DNA from 2 places in the Pseudoalteromonas sp. 2CM36K genome. Region 2 is predicted to be linked to the other one. Evidence: predicted binding sites of a transcription regulator. Region 2 holds the regulator's gene; the other holds the start of a gene.
What was found. Region 2 encodes NrdR, which represses ribonucleotide reductase genes. Its sites were predicted from a motif close to AAACACNANATNTNGTGTTT; they were not measured.
Positions count from the first base shown of each region.

Region 1: the regulator NrdR is predicted to act here: its motif matches at 8,061-8,080, upstream of nrdA (class 1a ribonucleoside-diphosphate reductase subunit alpha).

Region 1 covers NZ_JALNTK010000011.1:89,775-100,292, forward strand. The annotation lists gene MTN97_RS08625 (TonB-dependent receptor) at 1-1,775, opposite strand, end outside; gene MTN97_RS08630 (YkgJ family cysteine cluster protein) at 1,927-2,316, opposite strand; gene MTN97_RS08635 (tetratricopeptide repeat protein) at 2,524-2,949, shown strand; gene MTN97_RS18130 (hypothetical protein) at 3,310-3,447, shown strand; gene MTN97_RS08645 (DUF1287 domain-containing protein) at 3,475-4,071, shown strand; gene yfaE (class I ribonucleotide reductase maintenance protein YfaE) at 4,181-4,453, opposite strand; gene nrdB (class Ia ribonucleoside-diphosphate reductase subunit beta) at 4,453-5,583, opposite strand; gene nrdA (class 1a ribonucleoside-diphosphate reductase subunit alpha) at 5,657-7,939, opposite strand; gene MTN97_RS08665 (HAD family hydrolase) at 8,350-9,030, opposite strand; gene ubiG (bifunctional 2-polyprenyl-6-hydroxyphenol methylase/3-demethylubiquinol 3-O-methyltransferase UbiG) at 9,030-9,740, opposite strand; gene gyrA (DNA topoisomerase (ATP-hydrolyzing) subunit A) at 9,919-10,518, shown strand, end outside.
Region 2 covers NZ_JALNTK010000010.1:103,224-113,741, forward strand. The annotation lists gene glyA (serine hydroxymethyltransferase) at 261-1,517, shown strand; gene nrdR (transcriptional regulator NrdR) at 1,625-2,074, shown strand; gene ribD (bifunctional diaminohydroxyphosphoribosylaminopyrimidine deaminase/5-amino-6-(5-phosphoribosylamino)uracil reductase RibD) at 2,077-3,204, shown strand; gene MTN97_RS08165 (riboflavin synthase) at 3,229-3,882, shown strand; gene ribBA (bifunctional 3,4-dihydroxy-2-butanone-4-phosphate synthase/GTP cyclohydrolase II) at 3,911-5,023, shown strand; gene ribE (6,7-dimethyl-8-ribityllumazine synthase) at 5,117-5,581, shown strand; gene nusB (transcription antitermination factor NusB) at 5,597-6,010, shown strand; gene thiL (thiamine-phosphate kinase) at 6,095-7,069, shown strand; gene MTN97_RS08190 (phosphatidylglycerophosphatase A) at 7,066-7,551, shown strand; gene MTN97_RS08195 (ligand-binding sensor domain-containing diguanylate cyclase) at 7,583-10,518, shown strand, end outside.

The DNA.
Region 1 (10,518 bases), on a different contig from region 2:
GAGGTTTCTTGTTTAATTTCTTCAGGTTCAAAATGCGCTTCGGCCCCTTCAATATGATAGCCCAAACCAAGCTCATAAGTACCTGTGGCAACATGCAAACCATTAGAGAGTAATTCAGCTGAAAGTGGCGCACGCTCTGAATGTGATAAGCTAACGGCTAGGTTGTGACTTGGCATATACTCCCAAATCGCACCGGCTGAGGCACTTACATTAGTAAAGCTTTGGGTGTAGTTAATAGTCTCATCTGCCGATACAGGTTGTTCATCATGGCTGTGCTGATGTATATCTACATCACTTTTGATATCATAATCTTCTAGGCGGGCGCCAAGCTCTACGGTGACATCGCCAAATGTGCGTTCTTCAAGTAAATATAACGCATGAGTGGTAGTGACACTTGCAGGCGTAAACGCTTCTTCGCCAATTGCATCGTAATCAGATTCACTATAGTGATAGCCAATCATGCCATGCCATTGGCCTAACTGATGCTCTACATTTAAACGTGCTTCAGTGGTTTCGTTACTAAATGTGGTGCCAATCGCGCCATCTTCAATTTCACTGTGCGTATAGTCGGTGTAGCCAAGACGAAGGTTAATAGATTCAATCCAGTTATCATGAAATGCATAACTTACCAGTCCTTGCCAACGATCTTGCTCTAAATGAGCATAAACGGGAGTTTCTATATGTTCTTCATCCGCATGATCTTCATGATCGCCTTCTTCTTGATGGGCATGACCGTGATCATGTGAATGCCCAGGAATGCCATAATCTGTTTCAATATTGCCGTATGAAAAGCCAACAGTAAAATGCTCACCGACATAGCTGGTACCAAAGTTTACTGTTTCACTGTCGATAAAGGTATTTTCAACTGAAGTGGCTGTTTCTTCATCGCCCTCAATGTGTACTTCACCTGCTTCATGTTCATCCGGTAGGTTAAAGCGAGGCGTTTGATAATCATCACCACTGCGTTTGGTGCCATCAAAATGAAAATTAAAGTTATTGCTGCCTGTTTCTAATTTTGCAGCATAGGTGTTCGCATTTGAAACGGTATCGTGTGTGTATTGCGCCGCTCCCGAGAGTGTGTCAGTATTATTGGTTGGAATACGGTTATCAACCACATTTACCACACCACCAATCGCACCAGAGCCATAAAGTAGGGTGCTTGGGCCTCGTAGTACTTCAATTTGTTCAGCGGCTAAGCTATCACTTGATGTTGCGTGATCTGGACCAATACGTGATGCATCACTGCTATCTAAACCGTTTTGAGTAATTTTAACACGAGGACCACCTAGGCCACGAATAATCGGACTTGAAGAGACAGGGCCGAAATAACTCGCGTTTACTCCTGGTATTCCTTTAAGTGTTTCACCGAGGGTCGGTTTCGCTTTATTTTTTAGTTCATCCCCTGATAGTACGCTTACAGGTGAAATCATTTCTAAGCTATTTTTATGCAGTGCCGAGGCATACACAACTACAGTTTCAACCGAAGACGGCTTTAATGTAACAGTAATTGTATCGTCTACATTCTCAAGTGATATACGTGAATCGATGTAGTTATCTTTACTAATATGTAATTGGCTTTTAGCATCTATGTCAATACTAAACTGACCTTGTTCATTGCTTTTCACGCTTTGTGACTTTCCATGAACATGAATTGTGGCATTGGCAATGGGTTGCATTTTTGTATCTGTTACTGTGCCGTTAATCGTTGCTGCTAGGGCAGAGTGAGAACACAAAACAGACAGTAGCGCTGAGGATATGAGTGTTAGCTTAGTCATAATTACTTCGAATCGTGGTTGTTATGTTGTGATATAATATAACACTACAAAATTATGGTATCAACAATGTTATACTATAACTTTAAAATTTGCGTTGAATAACACAATAGAGCGATAAATTTAGTCTAGCACGGTATTATTACAGTCAAATTTAAGAGCGACTGTCTATCATTAGTATGTCTAACTTTTTTTGTGCTTTAAAATGATTTTGTTTATCGACAGGTTCAAGCATTTCACATTCATCATTTATCATTTCTGAAATTAAACTTGGGTAGTGTCGGCAATCTTGAGGACGGTCATGATAAATACTGCAAGTATATTTATCTTTTTCTTCAGGAGATGCTCTATAGGCAAGCTCTAAAAATGGGCATTGCGTTAATTGCTCACCCGTTGTTGGGTCAAACCATAATTTATCGTTTTTAACGTATTGAAATATTTTAGGGTTGAATAACGCCCACATTGCAATTTCATCCTGATTTGTATCTAAATCTGCCGCACCATATTTTGTGCAGCATTTACCGCATTGATTGCAATTTTGCATAGGGTAGGTATTTACTATTGCGCTTAAATTAAGTGTTAAGTGTAGCACTGTAATATCCAGGTTTTTAAATTAAACCTCTGTTTTTATCGCTTATAATACTTTTGTAACAACGCAGCGCTTAATAATAATGTACTATTAGGGAATATATTTCGAATACGATGCCTTTAATAAGTCAAAAAAGGCGCGTCAATAAGGTAGCGAGTAATTATGAATACTAAAGTATACAAAGCGGTTCACGATTTGGCGGAAAAGCTGATGGCAGCGGCTAATAAAAATGATACTAAACAGTTTGAATCTTTATATGCTGAGCTAAAAGCTATTTGTATTGAAAACGAAAATACAGCGAAAGATCACCCTGTTCAGTGGGAAACATTAGCAGATTTTACCGAAGAGCTAGAAGAAGCTATCGAGACTTACGAAAAAGCGTTACAGAAGTCGATAGAAATTAATAACAAAGATCATATGTCGTCTGTTGCCTTTTCTATGGCTACTTTACAGCTTGAGCTGGGTGATAAAGAAGCGGCAATTAAAAATCTGCAAGATGCTAAAATCAGTGCGAATAAAATTGAAGACAAAGAATTAAAATCAGAGATCCATGAGTTATTAGAATCATTGGTTGAAGAAGAAGGTTAGACAACTTTATAGCCATTATTAATAATCAGCGTCAGTAATAATACCATTGGCGCTTTTTTTTGATAAAAGCAAATTCTGCGTCATTAAATGTTTATGCTTAAATTAAGTCACTAAGCAATTTTTTGGAGAAAACATGCTAGCGCAAATAGAACAATGGATTGATAAAACGAATAGCGAGTAGTTGATCAAAGAATATGCTGTGATACATTTGCTAGCGAATTTGCTGGCTTTGGATGTAGCAGGATCACCTATAAAGACACTTATTACATATTACCTCATGTTGCGCGTAATTTAAGAGTGCATTTTCATGAGCTGGCTCATGTCGTTCAATGGCGCGAGCTCGGTGCTCACGCTTTTATTATGCGCTATATCAATGAAATCCAAACCTGTGGTTATGATGATACTCCGCTTGAAAAAATGGCCTATAAACTTGGTGCGCACTTTACCAGCAATGGAAATAAACTTAATATTCCTGACTATATTACTCAACAGCTTTAGTTAATAAATATTATAAAAGGAATTTATATGTCGCGCTTTATTCTCTATCCGCTTGTTTTACTTGCCTTTGATGTAAAGGCAGCCGATTTTAATCATGATATTGTCAACGCATTGATCCATAGAACAACGCAACAAGTAACTTACGATGGCGCCTATCATAGGCTTGAATACCCTGGTGGCGATGTGCCCGCTAATATTGGTGTGTGTACTGATGTTATAATTAGATCGTATCGACAGCTTGGTATAGATTTACAAAAGTTAGTTCATGAAGACATGCAGAATAATTTTCGTGCATATCCTTCTAAGCGTATTTGGGGATTAACCAAGCCAGATAAAAACATTGATCATCGACGTGTACCTAACTTACAGGTTTATTTTGAGCGGCATGCACAAGTGTTAACTAAATCGCTTAATGCAGCAGAATATAAAACCGGTGACATAGTCACTTGGATGCTGCCAGGCAATTTACCGCACATAGGTATGGTTGTTAATCAAATATCGCAGGACAGTGGTCACCCGCTTATTGTGCACAATATTGGTCGCGGACCTGAAATGAGCGATATGCTTTTTGCTCATACAATTACGGGTCATTACCGATTTGTACCTACTGCTTATTCAGAGTAAATAACACGGCTATAATAGTGATTACTTGAGTAATAATTGCAGCAAACAGGTAAGTGAATAAAGTGAACTGTTAGGCATTACACTGTGTGGTTTGTTAACCTCAATGCAGTTACTTTAAATTAATACTGATATCACCATTGGGCTTGCAGCAACACAACAGTATTTCACCATCACGCACAAAGGCTAATGGTTCTTCATTGTAATTTACTTCACCAGAGACAAGCGTAGCACGACACGCACCACAATATCCCTCACGGCACTGGTAAGCAGCATCAATTTTATTCGATTCTAAGCAGTGTAAAAGAGAAGGGCAGCCAGCGGTAAAATCTAAGCACTGGCTGTTATCTGCAAGCGTGACACTTGCAGTGATTCTATCAGTCATTATAAATCAAAGTCACCAAATTCAGCTGCATCAACCTGTGAATCAATTTGACCTACAAGGTATGAGCTAATTTCCGCTTCTTGTGGAGCAACTTGCACGTTATCAGAAACAAGCCATGAGTTGATCCATGGAATAGGGTTACTGTTATTATCAAACTGTGCAGGCAGACCAATCGCGGTCATACGCGCATTGGTAATGTATTCAACATACTGACATAAAATATGTTTATTTAAGCCAATCATTGAACCATCTTTAAACAGGTACTCTGCCCATTCTTTTTCTTGCTCTGCAGCGTCAACAAACATTTTGATTGCTTCTTCACGACACTGTGCAGCAACAATTGCCATTTCAGGGTCGTCTTTGCCATCTTGCATAATATTTAAAATATGCTGAGTGCCTGAAAGGTGAAGCGCTTCATCACGGGCAATAAGCTTAATAATTTTAGCATTACCTTCCATTAGCTCACGCTCTGCAAACGCAAATGAACACGCAAAACTCACGTAAAAGCGAATGGCTTCTAATATGTTCACTGACATCATTGCCAGGTACAATTTCTTTTTCAGCTCGAATAGGTTAACCACAACAGTTTCACCATTAATGTCATGTTTGCCTTCACCGTAAAGGTTGTAAAGCGACACTGAGTTAATTAAATCGTCGTAATAAGTGGTTACGGCATCGGCACGTTCACTAATTTTATCATTGCTAACAATGTCGTCAAAGATGAGTTCAGGCGCTTGGGTTACGTTACGAATAATATGTGTGTATGAGCGGCTGTGAATGGTTTCACTAAACGCCCATGTTTCAATCCATGTTTCAAGCTCAGGAATTGACACAATTGGCAATAGTGCAACGTTAGGCGAACGGCCTTGAACACTATCAAGCAACGTTTGGTATTTTAAGTTACTTAAAAAGATATGCTTTTCGTGTTCGGGAAGCGCTTGAAAGTCTAAACGGTCTTTACTTACGTCAACTTCTTCAGGACGCCAAAAGAAAGACAATTGTTTTTCAATCAGCTTTTCAAAAATAGGGTATTTTTGTTGATCGTAACGTGACACGTTAACGGTTTGACCAAAAAACATTGGCTCTTGCATTTGGTTATTATGATTTCTGCTAAAAGTAGTATAAGACATGTTTATCACTCAAAAAACTATCACTAAAACTGTCAGGACAAAGCGGGCAAGGCGCCCGCTTTAAGTTTAACTATTAAATTTTACACGCGCCGCCTGCACAATCATCATCTTCCACTTCTGGAGCGTCTTCTTGTGCATCTGATGCGCCATCACGGGTGTTATGGTAGTACAGTGTTTTAACACCTAGCTTGTAGGCACCAAGTAAGTCTTTTAGTAAGACTTTCATAGGTACTCTACCGCCTTCGTATTTATTTGGATCATAATTAGTATTCGCTGAAATCGTTTGGTCGATAAATTTCTGCATTATGCCTACTAATTGTAAGTAACCATCGTTAGATGGGATATCCCACAGTAACTCATAGCTATCTTTAAGGCGTTCGTACTCAGGGACAACTTGCTTTAAAATACCGTCTTTACTTGCTTTAACACTAATATGGCCACGCGGTGGCTCAATGCCATTGGTTGCATTAGATATTTGCGATGATGTTTCTGATGGCATTAATGCGCTCAGTGTTGAGTTACGCATACCGTGCTCTTTAATGCTGGCACGTAACGTATCCCAATCAAGATGAAGTGGTTCATCACAAATTTTATCTAAATCACGCTTGTACGTATCCGTTGGCATAATACCTTGTGAGTACGTTGTTTCGTTAAATTTAGGACACGCTCCACGCTCTTTTGCCAGCTCATTAGACGCTTTCATTAGGTAGTACTGAATCGCTTCAAATGTTTTGTGCGTAAGCGCATTTGCGCTGCCATCAGAATAACGCTTACCGTTTTTAGCTAGGTAGTATGCGTAATTAATAACGCCTATGCCTAGCGTACGACGTCCCATAGTGGCATTTTTGGCTGCCGGCACAGGGTAGTCTTGAAAATCAAGTAGGTTATCAAGTGCACGAACTGCAAGCTCAGCTAACTCTTCTAGTTCATCTAAAGACTCAATGGCGCCTAAGTTAAACGCAGATAATGTACAAAGTGCAATTTCACCTTCTTCATCATTCACGTTGTTAAGAGGCTTAGTTGGTAACGCAATTTCTAAACATAAGTTAGATTGACGGATCGGAGCCACTTTTGAGATAAACGGACTGTGTGTATTACAGTGGTCAACGTTTTGTAAGTAAATACGACCCGTGCTAGCACGTTCTTGAGCAAACATAGAGAACAGCTCAATCGCTTTAATTCGTTTTTTACGAATTGACTCGTCTTGCTCATATTTTACATATAGCGCGTCAAACTCGTCTTGGTCTTCAAAAAATGCATCGTAAAGGCCAGGCACGTCAGAGGGGCTGAATAACGTAATGTAATCGTCTTTAATTAAACGTGAGTACATGAGTTTATTAAACTGTACGCCGTAATCTAAGTGACGTACGCGGTTATCATCAACACCACGGTTGTTTTTAAGCACTAATAAGTTTTCAACTTCTAAATGCCAAAGCGGGTAGAAAAGGGTTGCTGCGCCACCACGTACACCGCCTTGCGAACAGCTTTTAACCGCTGTTTGAAAGTGCTTATAAAACGGAATACAGCCAGTGTGATACGCTTCACCGTTACGAATAGGGCTACCTAGTGCACGAATACGACCTGCATTAATACCAATACCAGCACGTTGAGAGACGTATTTAACAATTGCTGATGATGTAGCGTTAATTGAGTCTAAGCTATCGCCACATTCAATAAGTACACATGAGCTAAACTGGCGTGTTGGCGTACGTACGCCCGACATAATTGGCGTAGGTAAAGAAATTTTAAATAATGAAACCGCATCATAAAAACGTTTGATGTAATCAATACGTGTCTCACGAGGGTAATCAGAGAATAAGCTTGCAGCCACTAAGATATATAAAAACTGCGCGCTTTCGTAAATTTCACCGGTTACACGGTTTTGAACTAGGTATTTACCTTCAAGCTGTTTTACTGCTGCATAGCTAAAGTTAAGATCGCGAGAATGATCTAAGTACGCATCTAGCTCATCTAATTCTTGTTCTGTGTAATCAACGAGTAAATGTGCATCGTAGCGTTTTTGTTCAACCATGTTAGTAACATGGTCAAAAAGACGCGGTGGCTCAAACTGGCCATAGGCTTTTTTACGTAAATGGAATACAGCTAAACGAGCAGCAAGGTACTGATAATCAGGCGATTCTTTAGAAATCTGATCCGCAGCGGCTTTGATAATCGTTTCGTGGATGTCTTTAGTACGAATACCGTCATAAAATTGAATATGCGATTTAAGTTCAACTTGTGAAACCGAAACGTTATTTAAACCTTCGGCGGCCCATTCAATAACGCGATGGATCTTGTCTAGATCAAGCGGCTCTTTACGGCCGTCACGTTTGCTTACAGATAACTGTTGGTTCATAGTTTTGCCTGTATTCCTTGGGAATTAAATATTTTTGACCAATGAGTGCACTTAAAATGCCTAGTGCCTATTCTTTTATTGTTATTTATACCGCTTAGGTAAATTTAATTGAATAACATTTAGCCACAATATCTGGTGTTGTTCAAATTAGAGATCACAAGATAGTGTGGTCTGTGATCTTTTGCAAGGGACAGAAACCGCTCTCATTGTGGATAACGTTGGGATAACGTAATTGTGTTAGTAGGCATTAACCTTTGATCATTCGGTTAAGTTGAAATTTGTAAAAATCAACTAAGGAAAGATTAAATTTACGCTTTTTAAAAAAAATTTTTGTCTGCTTTTTTTATCATCAAGCTTTGCGTAAAAACTAACACAATCACAATATGTAGTGTTTATTAATTAACATGGCACTATATGTGGTTAAAAGCATCTATAGGGCTATGCCAATTAAAATCTGCATTCCAAGCCAGTGCTTCGTCTACACTCGGTACATATCCCCACAGTGCGGTAGCGGTGTGCATATTCGCAGCTTTTCCTGCTTGTATGTCCCGCTGTGCATCACCTATATACAGGCAACGCGAAGGATCAACACTCATTTGCTCAGCACAATGTAATAAAGGAAGGGGTGAAGGCTTAGATTCTGCTAAGGTATCACCGCTTATCACAATTTGCGCACTCTTTAACGCAGGAATGGCCCTGACTAAAGGATCGGTTAAAAAACCAGGCTTATTTGTCATAATGCCCCAAGGTATTCCTTTATTACCAAGTGCAATGAGTAGTTGCTCTATACCAACAAAACATTGGGTATGGGTGGCAATATTGGCAGCGTAGTGTGCAACTAGCTCTGCTAAAAGTTGCTCTTGCGGTTGTTGCGCCCAGCCTTCTTTAAAACCAGCAGCAAGTAAGGCTGCTGCGCCATTTGAAGCTGCGGGGCGATATATATCACTGCCTACTTGGTGTTGTTGATGATTATGCAGCACACTATTAAGTGCAGCGCCTAAATCATCAGCGGTATCAAGTAAAGTGCCATCTAAGTCAAACAGCAGTGCTTGATATTCAATTGGGCTAGCAGGTGTTTGCGAGCTTGCCATTACACTAACTTCTCAAAATGCAGCATATAATTTACGCTTACATCATCATTCATTGTGTATTGCTTAGAAAGCGGGTTATAACTTAAACCAGCACTGGCACGTACTTTTAAGCCAGCTAGCTCTGCCCATGCAATTAATTGTGCAGGTTTAATAAACTTTTTATGATCATGGGTACCTTCAGGGACCATTTTTAACAGTTTTTCAGCACCGACAATAGCGTATAAGTAAGCTTTTGGGGTTTTATTAAGAGTAGAGAAAAAAACATCGGCCCCAGGTTTTGCTAATTTAGCGACCGCATGAATAATAGAAGCGGGGTCGGGGACGTGCTCTAACATTTCCATGCAAGTGATCACATCAAAGCGCTCAGGGTGCTCATCAGCAAATTGTTCTGCAGGTACTTTTATATATTCAACGGGGACACTTGTTTCTAAGCTGTGTAACTTGGCGACAGTTAAAGGCTCTTGCCCCATATCGATACCTGTTACGTTTGCGCCCATTCGTGCCATGCTGTGACTTAAAATACCGCCACCACATCCTACATCGAGGGTTTCTTTATCAAATAACCCTTTAGTTTTGTCAGCGATAAAATCTAATCGTAATGGATTAATTTCGTGTAAGGGTTTAAATTCGCCTTCTAAATCCCACCAACGCTCTGCGATGGCTTCAAACTTTGCTATTTCTGCGTTATCTACATTTTGATGTTCGGTCATAAAATACTTCCTCGTCAATCTGAGGCCATTATATAGGCCTAAATTGATAAATCGCAAAGTTTTGCGCCTGTAAATTAAAATTAATTGTGATAGCATGGCTGCTTAGAAATAATAACAAACACTCTTAATACCTAATACTGGGTTGTTAAGAGCTGATACTGAAGGAATGTGATATCAAATGACTGATCTCGCCAATGAAATTCTGCCAGTCAATATTGAAGACGAGTTAAAAAACTCCTACTTAGATTACGCCATGAGTGTAATTGTAGGACGTGCATTACCAGACGTACGTGACGGTTTAAAACCTGTTCACCGCCGCGTCTTGTTTGCAATGAACGAGCTTAGTAATGACTGGAACAAGCCTTACAAAAAATCGGCCCGTGTGGTCGGTGACGTAATCGGTAAATACCACCCACACGGCGACAGTGCAGTTTATGACACCATCGTACGTATGGCTCAGCCATTCTCTCTTCGTTATATGTTAGTTGATGGTCAGGGTAACTTTGGTTCGGTTGATGGTGATTCAGCAGCGGCAATGCGTTATACAGAAGTACGTATGGCAAAAATGTCGCACGAATTATTAGCCGATCTTGAAAAAGAAACGGTTGATTTTGTGCCTAACTACGATGGCACAGAGCAAATTCCTGATGTATTACCGACTAAAATACCTAACCTGTTAGTTAATGGTTCGTCAGGTATTGCTGTTGGTATGGCGACAAATATTCCGCCACATAACTTAACAGAAGTAGTGAATGGCTGTTTAGCGCTTATTCAAAAC
Region 2 (10,518 bases):
AATAATAAAAGCGGCTTAGGCCGCTTTTTTTGTTTGTTTGTGCATCGCTTTAGACATAACGCATAAGCTATATAAATGTAGTAAATAAAATTCATTTAAAATTGTTATTAGTTTATAAAAAAATATCATCATCAAAATGCTGTGAAATAGTTTCAATCCCTGTTTAAATATCCTCAACTTAAGAGCGTAGGCAAAACGTCGTTTTAAGCGTACAATAAAGCCTCTAAAAAATACCCATACACGTTGCCCAGGAGACCCCAATGTTAGAACGTAGCATGAATATTTCGGACTTTGATCCAGAGTTATTTGACGCGATGAGCAAAGAAACATCACGTCAGGAAGAACATATTGAGTTAATTGCATCTGAAAACTACTGTAGCCCACGCGTACTTGAAGCGCAGGGTTCTCAGCTGACTAACAAATACGCTGAAGGTTACCCGGGCAAACGTTACTACGGTGGCTGTGAGCACGTAGACGTAGTTGAGCAACTTGCTATTGACCGCGCAAATGAATTATTCGGTACAGATTACGCAAATGTGCAACCTCATGCCGGTTCACAAGCGAATGCTGCTGTTTTCCAAGCTCTTTTAAGCCCACTTGACACTGTATTAGGCATGAGCCTAGCGCACGGTGGTCACTTAACACATGGCTCACACGTAAACTTCTCTGGTAAAACATACAACGCAATTCAGTATGGCCTTAACGAAGAAACTGGCGAAATTGATTACGCACAAGTTGAAGCGTTAGCACTTGAGCACAAACCAAAAATGATCATTGCTGGTTTTTCTGCATACTCAGGTATTGTTGATTGGGCTAAGTTCCGTGAAATTGCAGACAAAGTAGGTGCTTACTTATTTGTTGATATGGCGCACGTTGCAGGTTTAATTGCTGCGGGTGTTTACCCAAGCCCAGTGCCATTTGCTCACGTTGTAACAACCACAACACACAAAACATTAGCGGGTCCTCGCGGTGGTTTAATCATCTCTGCGTGTGGCGATGAAGAAATTTACAAAAAGCTAAACAGCGCTGTTTTCCCAGGTGGCCAAGGTGGTCCTTTATGTCATGTTATTGCTGCTAAAGCGGTTGCATTTAAAGAAGCACTTCAACCTGAGTTTAAAACATACCAAGCACAAGTTGTTAAAAATGCACAAGCAATGGTTGCGGTATTACAAGAGCGCGGCTACAAAGTAGTATCGGGTAAAACTGATAACCACTTATTCTTACTTGACTTAATCGACAAAGATATCACAGGTAAAGATGCAGATGCTGCCCTAGGTAATGCGAATATCACGGTTAACAAAAACTCAGTACCGAACGATCCACGTTCACCATTTGTTACCTCTGGTCTGCGTATTGGTTCACCAGCAATCACTCGTCGTGGCTTTAAAGAAGCTGAATCAAAAGAGTTAGCGGGCTGGATCTGTGATGTACTAGACAACATCGAAGATGAGTCAGTACAAGCGCAAGTAAAAGAAAAAGTGAAAGCAATTTGTGCAAAATTACCTGTTTACGCTTAATCCAAGAGTAAAATAGTAATTTAGATCACAACTGCACACATTTTTGATATGATAATGGCCGCTATGATAGCGGCCATTTTTTGTTTTTAAAACGGAAACACACAGTTATGCATTGCCCTTTTTGTACCGCCAAAGATACTAAAGTTATTGATTCTCGCCTTGTAGGTGGAGGACACCAAGTACGTAGACGTCGTGAATGTAATGAATGCCACGAACGATTTACCACCTTTGAAGGGGCTGAATTAGTGATGCCACGGGTCATCAAGCAAGATGGCAGCCGCGAACCGTTTAATGAAGATAAGTTACTAAATGGCTTAACTCGCGCCCTCGAAAAACGCCCCGTAAGCACTGAGCAAGTTGACGAAGTGGTTAATATTATTAAGTCGCAGTTACGTGCCACTGGCGAACGCGAAGTGTCTAGCCATTTGGTGGGTGAGTGCATTATGGAAGCGCTTAAAAAGTTAGATAAAGTGGCCTATGTAAGATTTGCCTCTGTATATCGCTCGTTTGAAGATATACGCGAATTTGGTGAAGAAATAGCCCGCTTAGGAGAATAGTAATGAGCATGCAAAGTTCGTTTTCAGAGGATGATAAACGCTACATGGCTCGCGCTATTGAACTGGCAAAAAAAGGGCGCTTTACCACCACTCCTAATCCTAATGTTGGCTGCGTACTCGTAAAAAATAATAAAGTAATAGGTGAAGGGTTTCATCAGTTAGCGGGTCAAGGTCACGCAGAGGTAAACGCACTGGCTATGGCTGGTGAAAATGCAAAAGGCGCAACCGCTTATGTAACACTTGAGCCTTGCAGTCATTATGGTCGAACACCGCCATGTGCTGAAGGGCTAAAAGCAGCAGGTGTTAAAAAAGTGATTGCTGCTATGGTTGACAGCAACCCGCAAGTTGCAGGCAAAGGTCTGAAAATTTTAGCGGATGCTGGTATAGAAGTCGCTTACGGGTTACTTGAAGCGCAAGCTCGCGCATTAAACCTTGGGTTTTTTAAGCGCATGGAGCAGGGATTACCCTTTGTGACTTGCAAAATGGCCGCAAGTATAGATGGTAAAACGGCGCTTAAAAACGGGCAAAGTAAATGGATCACTGGCCCCGCAGCGCGCCAAGATGTGCAACTATACCGAGCACAAAGCTGTGCAATTTTAACCGGTGCCGATACGGTATTAATGGATGATGCAAAATTAAATGTGCGCCCAGAAGAGTTACCGTATTCTTTACCAACTGATTTACCACTGCGCCAACCGGTTCGCGTTGTTATTGACTCACAAAATAGACTTACCCCTGATCTTGCCTTATTTTCAATTCAAAGTGAGGTGATAATATTTACCACCAAGGTTGATAAATCGCATCAGTGGCCTCATTTTGTTAAACAGATTGAAGTACCTGAAAATAATAATAAAGTAGATTTACTGGCCGTGTTAAACACGCTAGCCCAATTGCAGTTTAATAATGTGTGGCTAGAGGCCGGAGCAACACTGGCTGGCAAAATGACAGAACTTGATTTAATTGATGAGTTTGTTTTTTACATTGCCCCTAAATTAATGGGCTGCGATGCTAAAAGTTTACTGAATTTCCCAGAGTTAATGAGTATGCAAAATACCATTAATTTAACTTTTAATGAGTGTGTGTTAATTGGTGATGATTTACGTATCACAGCACTAAAAAAAGCTCATTAATCATTTTATATAAAGAGTAGCACTATGTTTACTGGAATAGTTGAAGCGACAGGTAAAATTGCGTTATTACAAAAAAAACAAGGTGATTTAGCTATTCGTATCCAAAGTAAAAACCTTGATATGAGTGATGTTAAGTTAGGTGACAGTATTGCAACTAATGGTGTCTGCCTGACGGTTGTTGATAAGCATATTGATGGCTTTAGTGCTGACTTATCAAATGAAACGATTAGCTTAACGGGATTTGCACATTACGCATTAGGGCAAACCGTTAATCTAGAAAAGGCGATGCAACCTGTTTCGCGCCTCGGTGGTCATTTAGTATCTGGCCATGTAGATGGTATTGCTACTATCACAGCGATTAATGCCAATGCGCGAGCAACAGAATATTGGTTAGCCACCGATGAAAATTTAATGAAATACATTCCTTACAAAGGGTCGGTTTGTATTGATGGTATTAGCCTGACGGTTAATGCGGTTGAAGGTAATAAATTTAAACTGACGATTGTGCCCCACACCAGCGAGCAAACGACCATAGCTGACTTTAAAGTTGGCACCCAGGTTAATTTAGAGGTCGACCAAATAGCACGTTATTTAGAGCGCCTAGTTAGAGGGGCTGACCAACCTTCGGGTTCAGATATTTCGATGAGCTTACTCGCTAAAGCGGGCTTTATAAAATAACGACATTGACAACTTATACGAGCAACTTATGAATTTAAACAGCGCACAAGAAATAATTGATGACATTAAAGCCGGTAAAATGGTTATTTTAATGGATGATGAAGACAGAGAAAATGAAGGCGATTTAATTATTGCTGCTGAACACATTAGTGCAGAAGCGATTAACTTTATGGCGACTCATGGCCGTGGACTAATTTGTTTAACGATGACTCAAGAGCGTTGCTCGCAGCTTGATTTACCATTAATGGTAAAAAATAATGGTGCCGCATTCTCAACTAATTTCACCATGTCAATTGAAGCATCAAAAGGGGTCACCACAGGTATTTCTGCAGCGGATCGTGCTCGCACTGTTCAAGCTGCCATTGCGAAAGGCGCTGTGCCAAGCGATATTGTACAACCAGGTCATATTTTTCCTATTATGGCGCAACCAGGCGGCGTGTTAACACGTGCAGGGCATACAGAAGCGGGGTGTGACTTAGCGCGTTTAGCAGGGCTTGAGCCATCATCAGTGATTGTAGAAATCCTAAATGAAGATGGCACCATGGCGCGTCGTCCTGATTTAGAAGTATTTGCTAAGCAACATGATATTAAAATTGGCACCATTGCTGATTTAATCGAGTACCGCAACCTAAACGAAACCACAATTGAGCAAGTTGCAAAATGTAAATTGCCAACTGAACATGGTGAGTTTGACTTAGTGACTTACAAAGACACCATTGATGGGCAGTTACACTATGCATTGCTTAAAGGTGAAATAAAACAACAAGAACCGACCTTAGTACGTGTGCATTTACAAAGTACTTTTAACGATATTTTACTCTCTGATCGCAATGCTGACCGTAGTTGGGGTTTATCGCAAGCAATGGCTTATATTGCTGAGCATAATGGCGCCTTAGTTATTTTAGGTAAGCAAGAAAGCACTGAAGAGTTAGAAGCCACAGTAAAAGCGTTTGCCGCAGCTGATGCGGGTGAAAATGTGACGCCACGTAAATTTCAAGGTACTTCGCGCACCGTAGGTGTGGGTTCGCAAATTCTGGCTGATTTAGGTATTCAAAAAATGCGTTTGATGAGTTTACCTAAAAAATACCATGCATTATCAGGGTTCCATTTAGAAGTGGTTGACTACGTAGAGCCACAATAATTACGCGCTAGGTTATTATTTTATTTATGTGGTATAATGCGCATCAATTTTTGCGCAACCGAAATCGCTTAAACTTATTTTTAGGGTTATCAAATGAAAATTATTGAAGGTAATAAATACGCTCCAGGCAAAAAGTTTGCCATTGTCATTTCTCGTTTTAATGACTTTATTGGTAGTAGCTTGCTTGCAGGTGCTGTTGATGAGCTAAAACGTACTGGTGGAGTATCAGAAGACGATATTACCGTGATTTACGTACCCGGTGCGGTTGAATTACCTTTGGCAGCGAAACGCGTTGCAGCAAAAAAAGAATATGATGCAATTATCGCCTTAGGTGTAGTGATCAGAGGGGGCACGCCTCACTTTGATCTCGTCGCTGGCGAGTCAAATAAAGGGCTTGCACAAGTATCGCTTGAGTATGATATCCCGGTTGCATTTGGCGTATTAACCACTGAAAGCATTGAGCAAGCAATTGAGCGCGCAGGTACCAAAATGGGTAACAAAGGCGGCGAAGCTGCTTTAGGTGCGCTTGAAATGGTTAATGTGTTAGATAAAATTTAAGTTTAAGGAATTTTTGTGAAACCAGCAGCAAGACGTAAAGCACGTATCTTAGCACTTCAAGCCGTGTATTCATGGCAATTAAGCGGCAATGCGATTGCCGATATCGAACAACAAATGTTGATCGAAAACGATGTGACTAAAATTGATGTTGAATATTTTAAAGATTTAGCGCGTGGAGTTGCCGTAAATCATAAGCAACTAGACGAAGCTGTATCGCCTCATTTAACTCGTCCATTTGATGAATTAGACGAAGTTGAACGTGCAATCTTACGTTTAAGCAGCTACGAGCTTAAATTTCGTGAAGATGTTCCTTACAAAGTGGCTATCAATGAAAGCATTGAATTAGCGAAAATGTTTGGCGCTGAAGATAGCCATAAATTTGTAAACGGTGTACTTGATAAAGCTGTAAAACAGTTACGCAAGTCATAACAACTTAAGCTGCATATTAATTTCAGTGAGTTGTTATAAATAACCGTTAAAAAGGAGAGCCGGCATAGGTCGGCTTTTTTGTGTATGAAGGAATTTGAATTAATTAATCACTACTTTAAAGGTCGCGGTATCACTCGTCGCGATGTTAATTTAGGGATTGGAGATGACTGTGCGCTTGTCACAGTACCAGCAAACTGCCAGCTTGCTATAACAACAGATACCTTAGTTGCTGGGGTGCATTTTTTTCATGATATCTCTCCTCGCGCATTAGGGCATCGAGCTCTGGCAGTAAATTTAAGTGATTTAGCTGCCATGGGTGCAGAGCCTACATGGGTATCGGTTGCACTCACGTTGCCAAGTATCGATCCACAATGGATTGCAGAGCTGACTGACGGCATGCATGAAATTGCTGAGTACTTTAATGTACAAATTATTGGTGGCGATACGACTCAAGGCCCACTCAGTATTACTATTTGTGCAAAAGGCACGGTTCCTGAAGGTAAAGCACTGTGTCGAAGTGGCGCAAAAGTGGGCGACTGGATTTTTGTAACCGGACCGCTAGGTGATGCTGGTTTGGCAATTGAGTCAAAAAAACAAGGTTTGCCAGTTGCACCTGAACATTTAAAGCATATTAATAAATGTTTAAACTTTCCAACGCCACGCGTGGCCGCCGGACAAGCTTTGCGTGGCTTAGCGTCATCAGCGATTGATATTTCAGACGGTTTACTTGCTGACTTAGGGCACATTTTGGATTTGTCACAGGTCAGTGCAACAATCAATATTGAAAATGTACCTACTTCTGATGCGATGCAAGCGAGTCTTGATTTTGAGCAACAGCTTCCTTTTATACTCAACTATGGCGATGACTATGAACTACTTTACACTGTCCCAGACAGTAATAAGAGTATGCTCGATATTAAGTTGCGCCAATACGGTGTAGAAGCAACCTGTATCGGCCAAATCAAAAGTGGTGACGGGAATATAGAATTATTACACCAAGGTGAAAAGTTTGTTTTTGAGCACAAAGGCTTTGAGCACTTTTCCAAGGAGCAGGTTTGAATAAAAACCGATTATTTAATTTAAAACGCCCACATCAATTTTTTGGTTTGGGTTTTGGTACAGGGCTTGCGCCTAAAGCCCCTGGTACATTTGGTACTTTAGCGGCGTTACCATTTATTTTTATTACCATGCATTTTCCGTTATGGTTACAAATTGTATTTGCGGTGGTGATCAGTATATTTGGTATTTGGGCATGTGGAAAAACAGCTGATGACCTTCAAGTTCATGACCACCCCGCTATTGTTTGGGATGAAGTCGCTGGTTACTATATAACGATGATTGGTGCAGCACTGAATTGGCAAACATTATTAGTGGGCTTTTTACTATTTCGCTTTTTTGATATAGCAAAGCCAGGGCCGATTCGTATACTTGATAAACGTGCTCATGGTGGGTTTGGTATTATGGCCGATGATGTACTTGCAGGTATTTTTTCGCTTATTTGTTTGCAAGCATTGATAAAAGTAGGTTTACTACCCTTTTAATTTATTATTTGTTTAACTAGGTGGCAGCACTATGATGCGATTTTTATTGGTTTGTGTACTCTTGATGTGTGCCATGCCAAGTACGGCTTCAATTACTGATTACGTAGTTAAACAATGGAACATTAAAGACGGACTTCCCTCACAATCCCTCAAAAGTGTGGTGCAAGATAACCAAGGCTACATGTGGCTTGGTACGCAATTCGGATTAAGCCGATTTGATGGTAACACTTTTACTAATTACAACACTCAAAATAGTCTGTTTTTACCCAGCAATGGCATCAATAAATTACTGATTGATGGCCAAGGACTATTATGGATAGGCACGAAAAACGGCCTCGTTGTTATAGACCCAGAAAAGCTAACCGCACAAGAGTTTAATATTAAAGGCCCTGTTAGAGATATTCTTGAAGACTCTAAAGGCAGTATTTGGATAGCAGCTAATGGGCTTTATTACATAGATAGAGGCCAGATAGAGCTGCGCGACCAGCTAAACAATCCGAGCCCTATCGTAAATGCCACTGCGATCACCCAAATAGTAGGGTCAGTCAGTAAAATGGCGCTCTCACCAGAGGGAATTTGGCTGGTTAACGATCGTAATTTATTGCGCTTGACGCAAAGCGCGTCTGATTTTTCTAAATTGCGCTTAGAGCTTACCGCTAAAGTGGCCTTGCCTGATCGTTTAGCGCAAACAATTGTTCACGACTTATCCTTTTTAAATGGCAATTTATATCTTGCTTCTGAGCTAGGCGCTTACTTTTTAGATTTAGATGATGAGCTACGCCCATTTCCGCTGCCTAACGCTAACAACTCAGCCGTTTATAAGTTTATGAGTGATGGCAATGGTGGCCTGTGGGTATCGACTTATGGGCGCTTATTGTTCAGAGGGAAATCGGATGATTGGCAATGGGTTGAGCCCAGTCAATTAGATCAAAGTATTTGGTTTGCCGATATATTTAGAGATGATGAAAATAATATATGGTTAGCGAGTTTTAGTGAGGGACTTTGGCTTGCTCACGAAGGGCGAATAGAGCGCCATTCAGCCATTTCTAAAATGACCGAAGCGGTTATGGCCATTAGTAAATCACCAGATGGTAAGTTATGGATTGCCAACAAAAGCGGCGTAGGCTATTTCGATGCCGATAAAACGTTTATCAATGTCATTAACAGTACCAAGTATGGTAACGCCTCAGTACATGACTTACAGTTTGACGGCAATCGTCTTTATGTTGCCACTGGTAGAGGTTTGTTTTTCTACGAGTCGAATACCTTATATAGTTTTCCTGCCCGTGCGTTGAGTGATAATCCTGTATTTGCTATTAGTACGTCGACTAAAGGCGGCTTTTGGGTGGGCACTGGGCGAGGCTTATATCGTTTAAATTACAATGGCTTAAACCCTTTTGCGTACAATGCTTTTTTAGGCAGTAAGTTTGTAACCTATGTTTTAGATAAACCAAATTTTGGCGTGATTGGTACCAGTAAAGGGGCGTATTACTTTACTGAACGCGGGATAGAAAAAATAGGCGACCAAACCACTTTGGAAAGTGCGTACGTGACTAGCATTTTACACATTAAAGGTGTGGGGATTTTAATTGGCTCGCTTAACGATGGTTTGTTTTATCGCAGTGGACAAGGGCAGTGGCAGCAATTAGATGCCGCCAATGGGCTGCCATACGGTTCTATATTTAGTCTTGAATACGATGATACTACAAAACGTATTTGGGTAAGCACCATGAAAGGGGTTTATCGCATGCCGGTTGAGCAATTCAAAGCCAACATTGAAAGCCTAAAAGTGGAGGAAGTGATCTCTTCATTTGATCGACAGCTCGATGGTAAAGCAAGTCAATGCTGTAATGGTTTAGGCCATGATGCGGTGGTTGATATGGATAATTCAATTTGGTATCCCAGCTTGCAAGGTGTTGTAGAAATTCCTAAAGACGTAGAATTATTTGGACTGCGTTCACTTAAACCAACTATAGAAACTTTAACCACGCCATCACGAAAACTTACTGCGGCTGCGTTAGGTAAAAAGCCAGTACTTAAAACTGACGAGCGTGATGTAACGCTTACCTATACCGCCATCGATTACTATGCACCTGCAAGTATAGAGTTTAGGTATAAACTCAATGGGCTTGATAATGATTGGCGCTATGCAAATACCCGCCGAGAAGCAATTTACACTAACTTACCAGCAGGTATGTTTTTATTTGAATTAGAGACAAAACGTCAAGGTGAAGATTGGGGCAAAGCGCAATCGGCCGAATACGCTTTTGTGGTGCCTGAACGATTTGGTGAAACTATATATTTTAGATTACTGATCACCAGTGGTTTTGTGTTGCTCTTTTATTTGGTGTTTTGGGTATTTAAAGTTCAAGAGCGACGTAAGCAGCAAGTTCTTGAGGGGCTTATTACTGAGCGAACCCTTGAGCTTCGCCAAGCAAACGATAAATTAAACCAAGTAAACTCTCAGCTTAAGCTTGTTAGTCACTCTGATGAGCTAACAGGGCTGAGAAGTCGCCGTTTTTTGTTTGATCAACTACCAAAAGATATTGAGCATTTTCAGCGTAACTCGCAGTCATTGCAGGCTCAAGGTAAATCGTTGGTATTGTTAATTATTAATTTAGATAACTTTAGCCGCATTAACGATGCCTATGGTCCTATTGCCGGAGATAGCTGTTTACAACAAGTAGCGGCATTACTTAACTCGCGTACCCAAGGTTCTGATTATGTTGCCCGTTGGAGTGGTGATGAGTTTTTACTGCTATTGCGCGATTTTAAATGTAATTTAATCGACAGCTATGTATCTGAATTATGCCAAGCAATTGCAGATTATTCGTTTCAGCTTCCTAACGGTGAAACAACCAATATAACAGCGTCAGTCGGGTGGTCGTTCTATCCTTTACCTCTTTTAGGTGGGCAAGTTATTAGCTGGGAAACATCAATTAATCTAGCTGACATAGCATTACATCA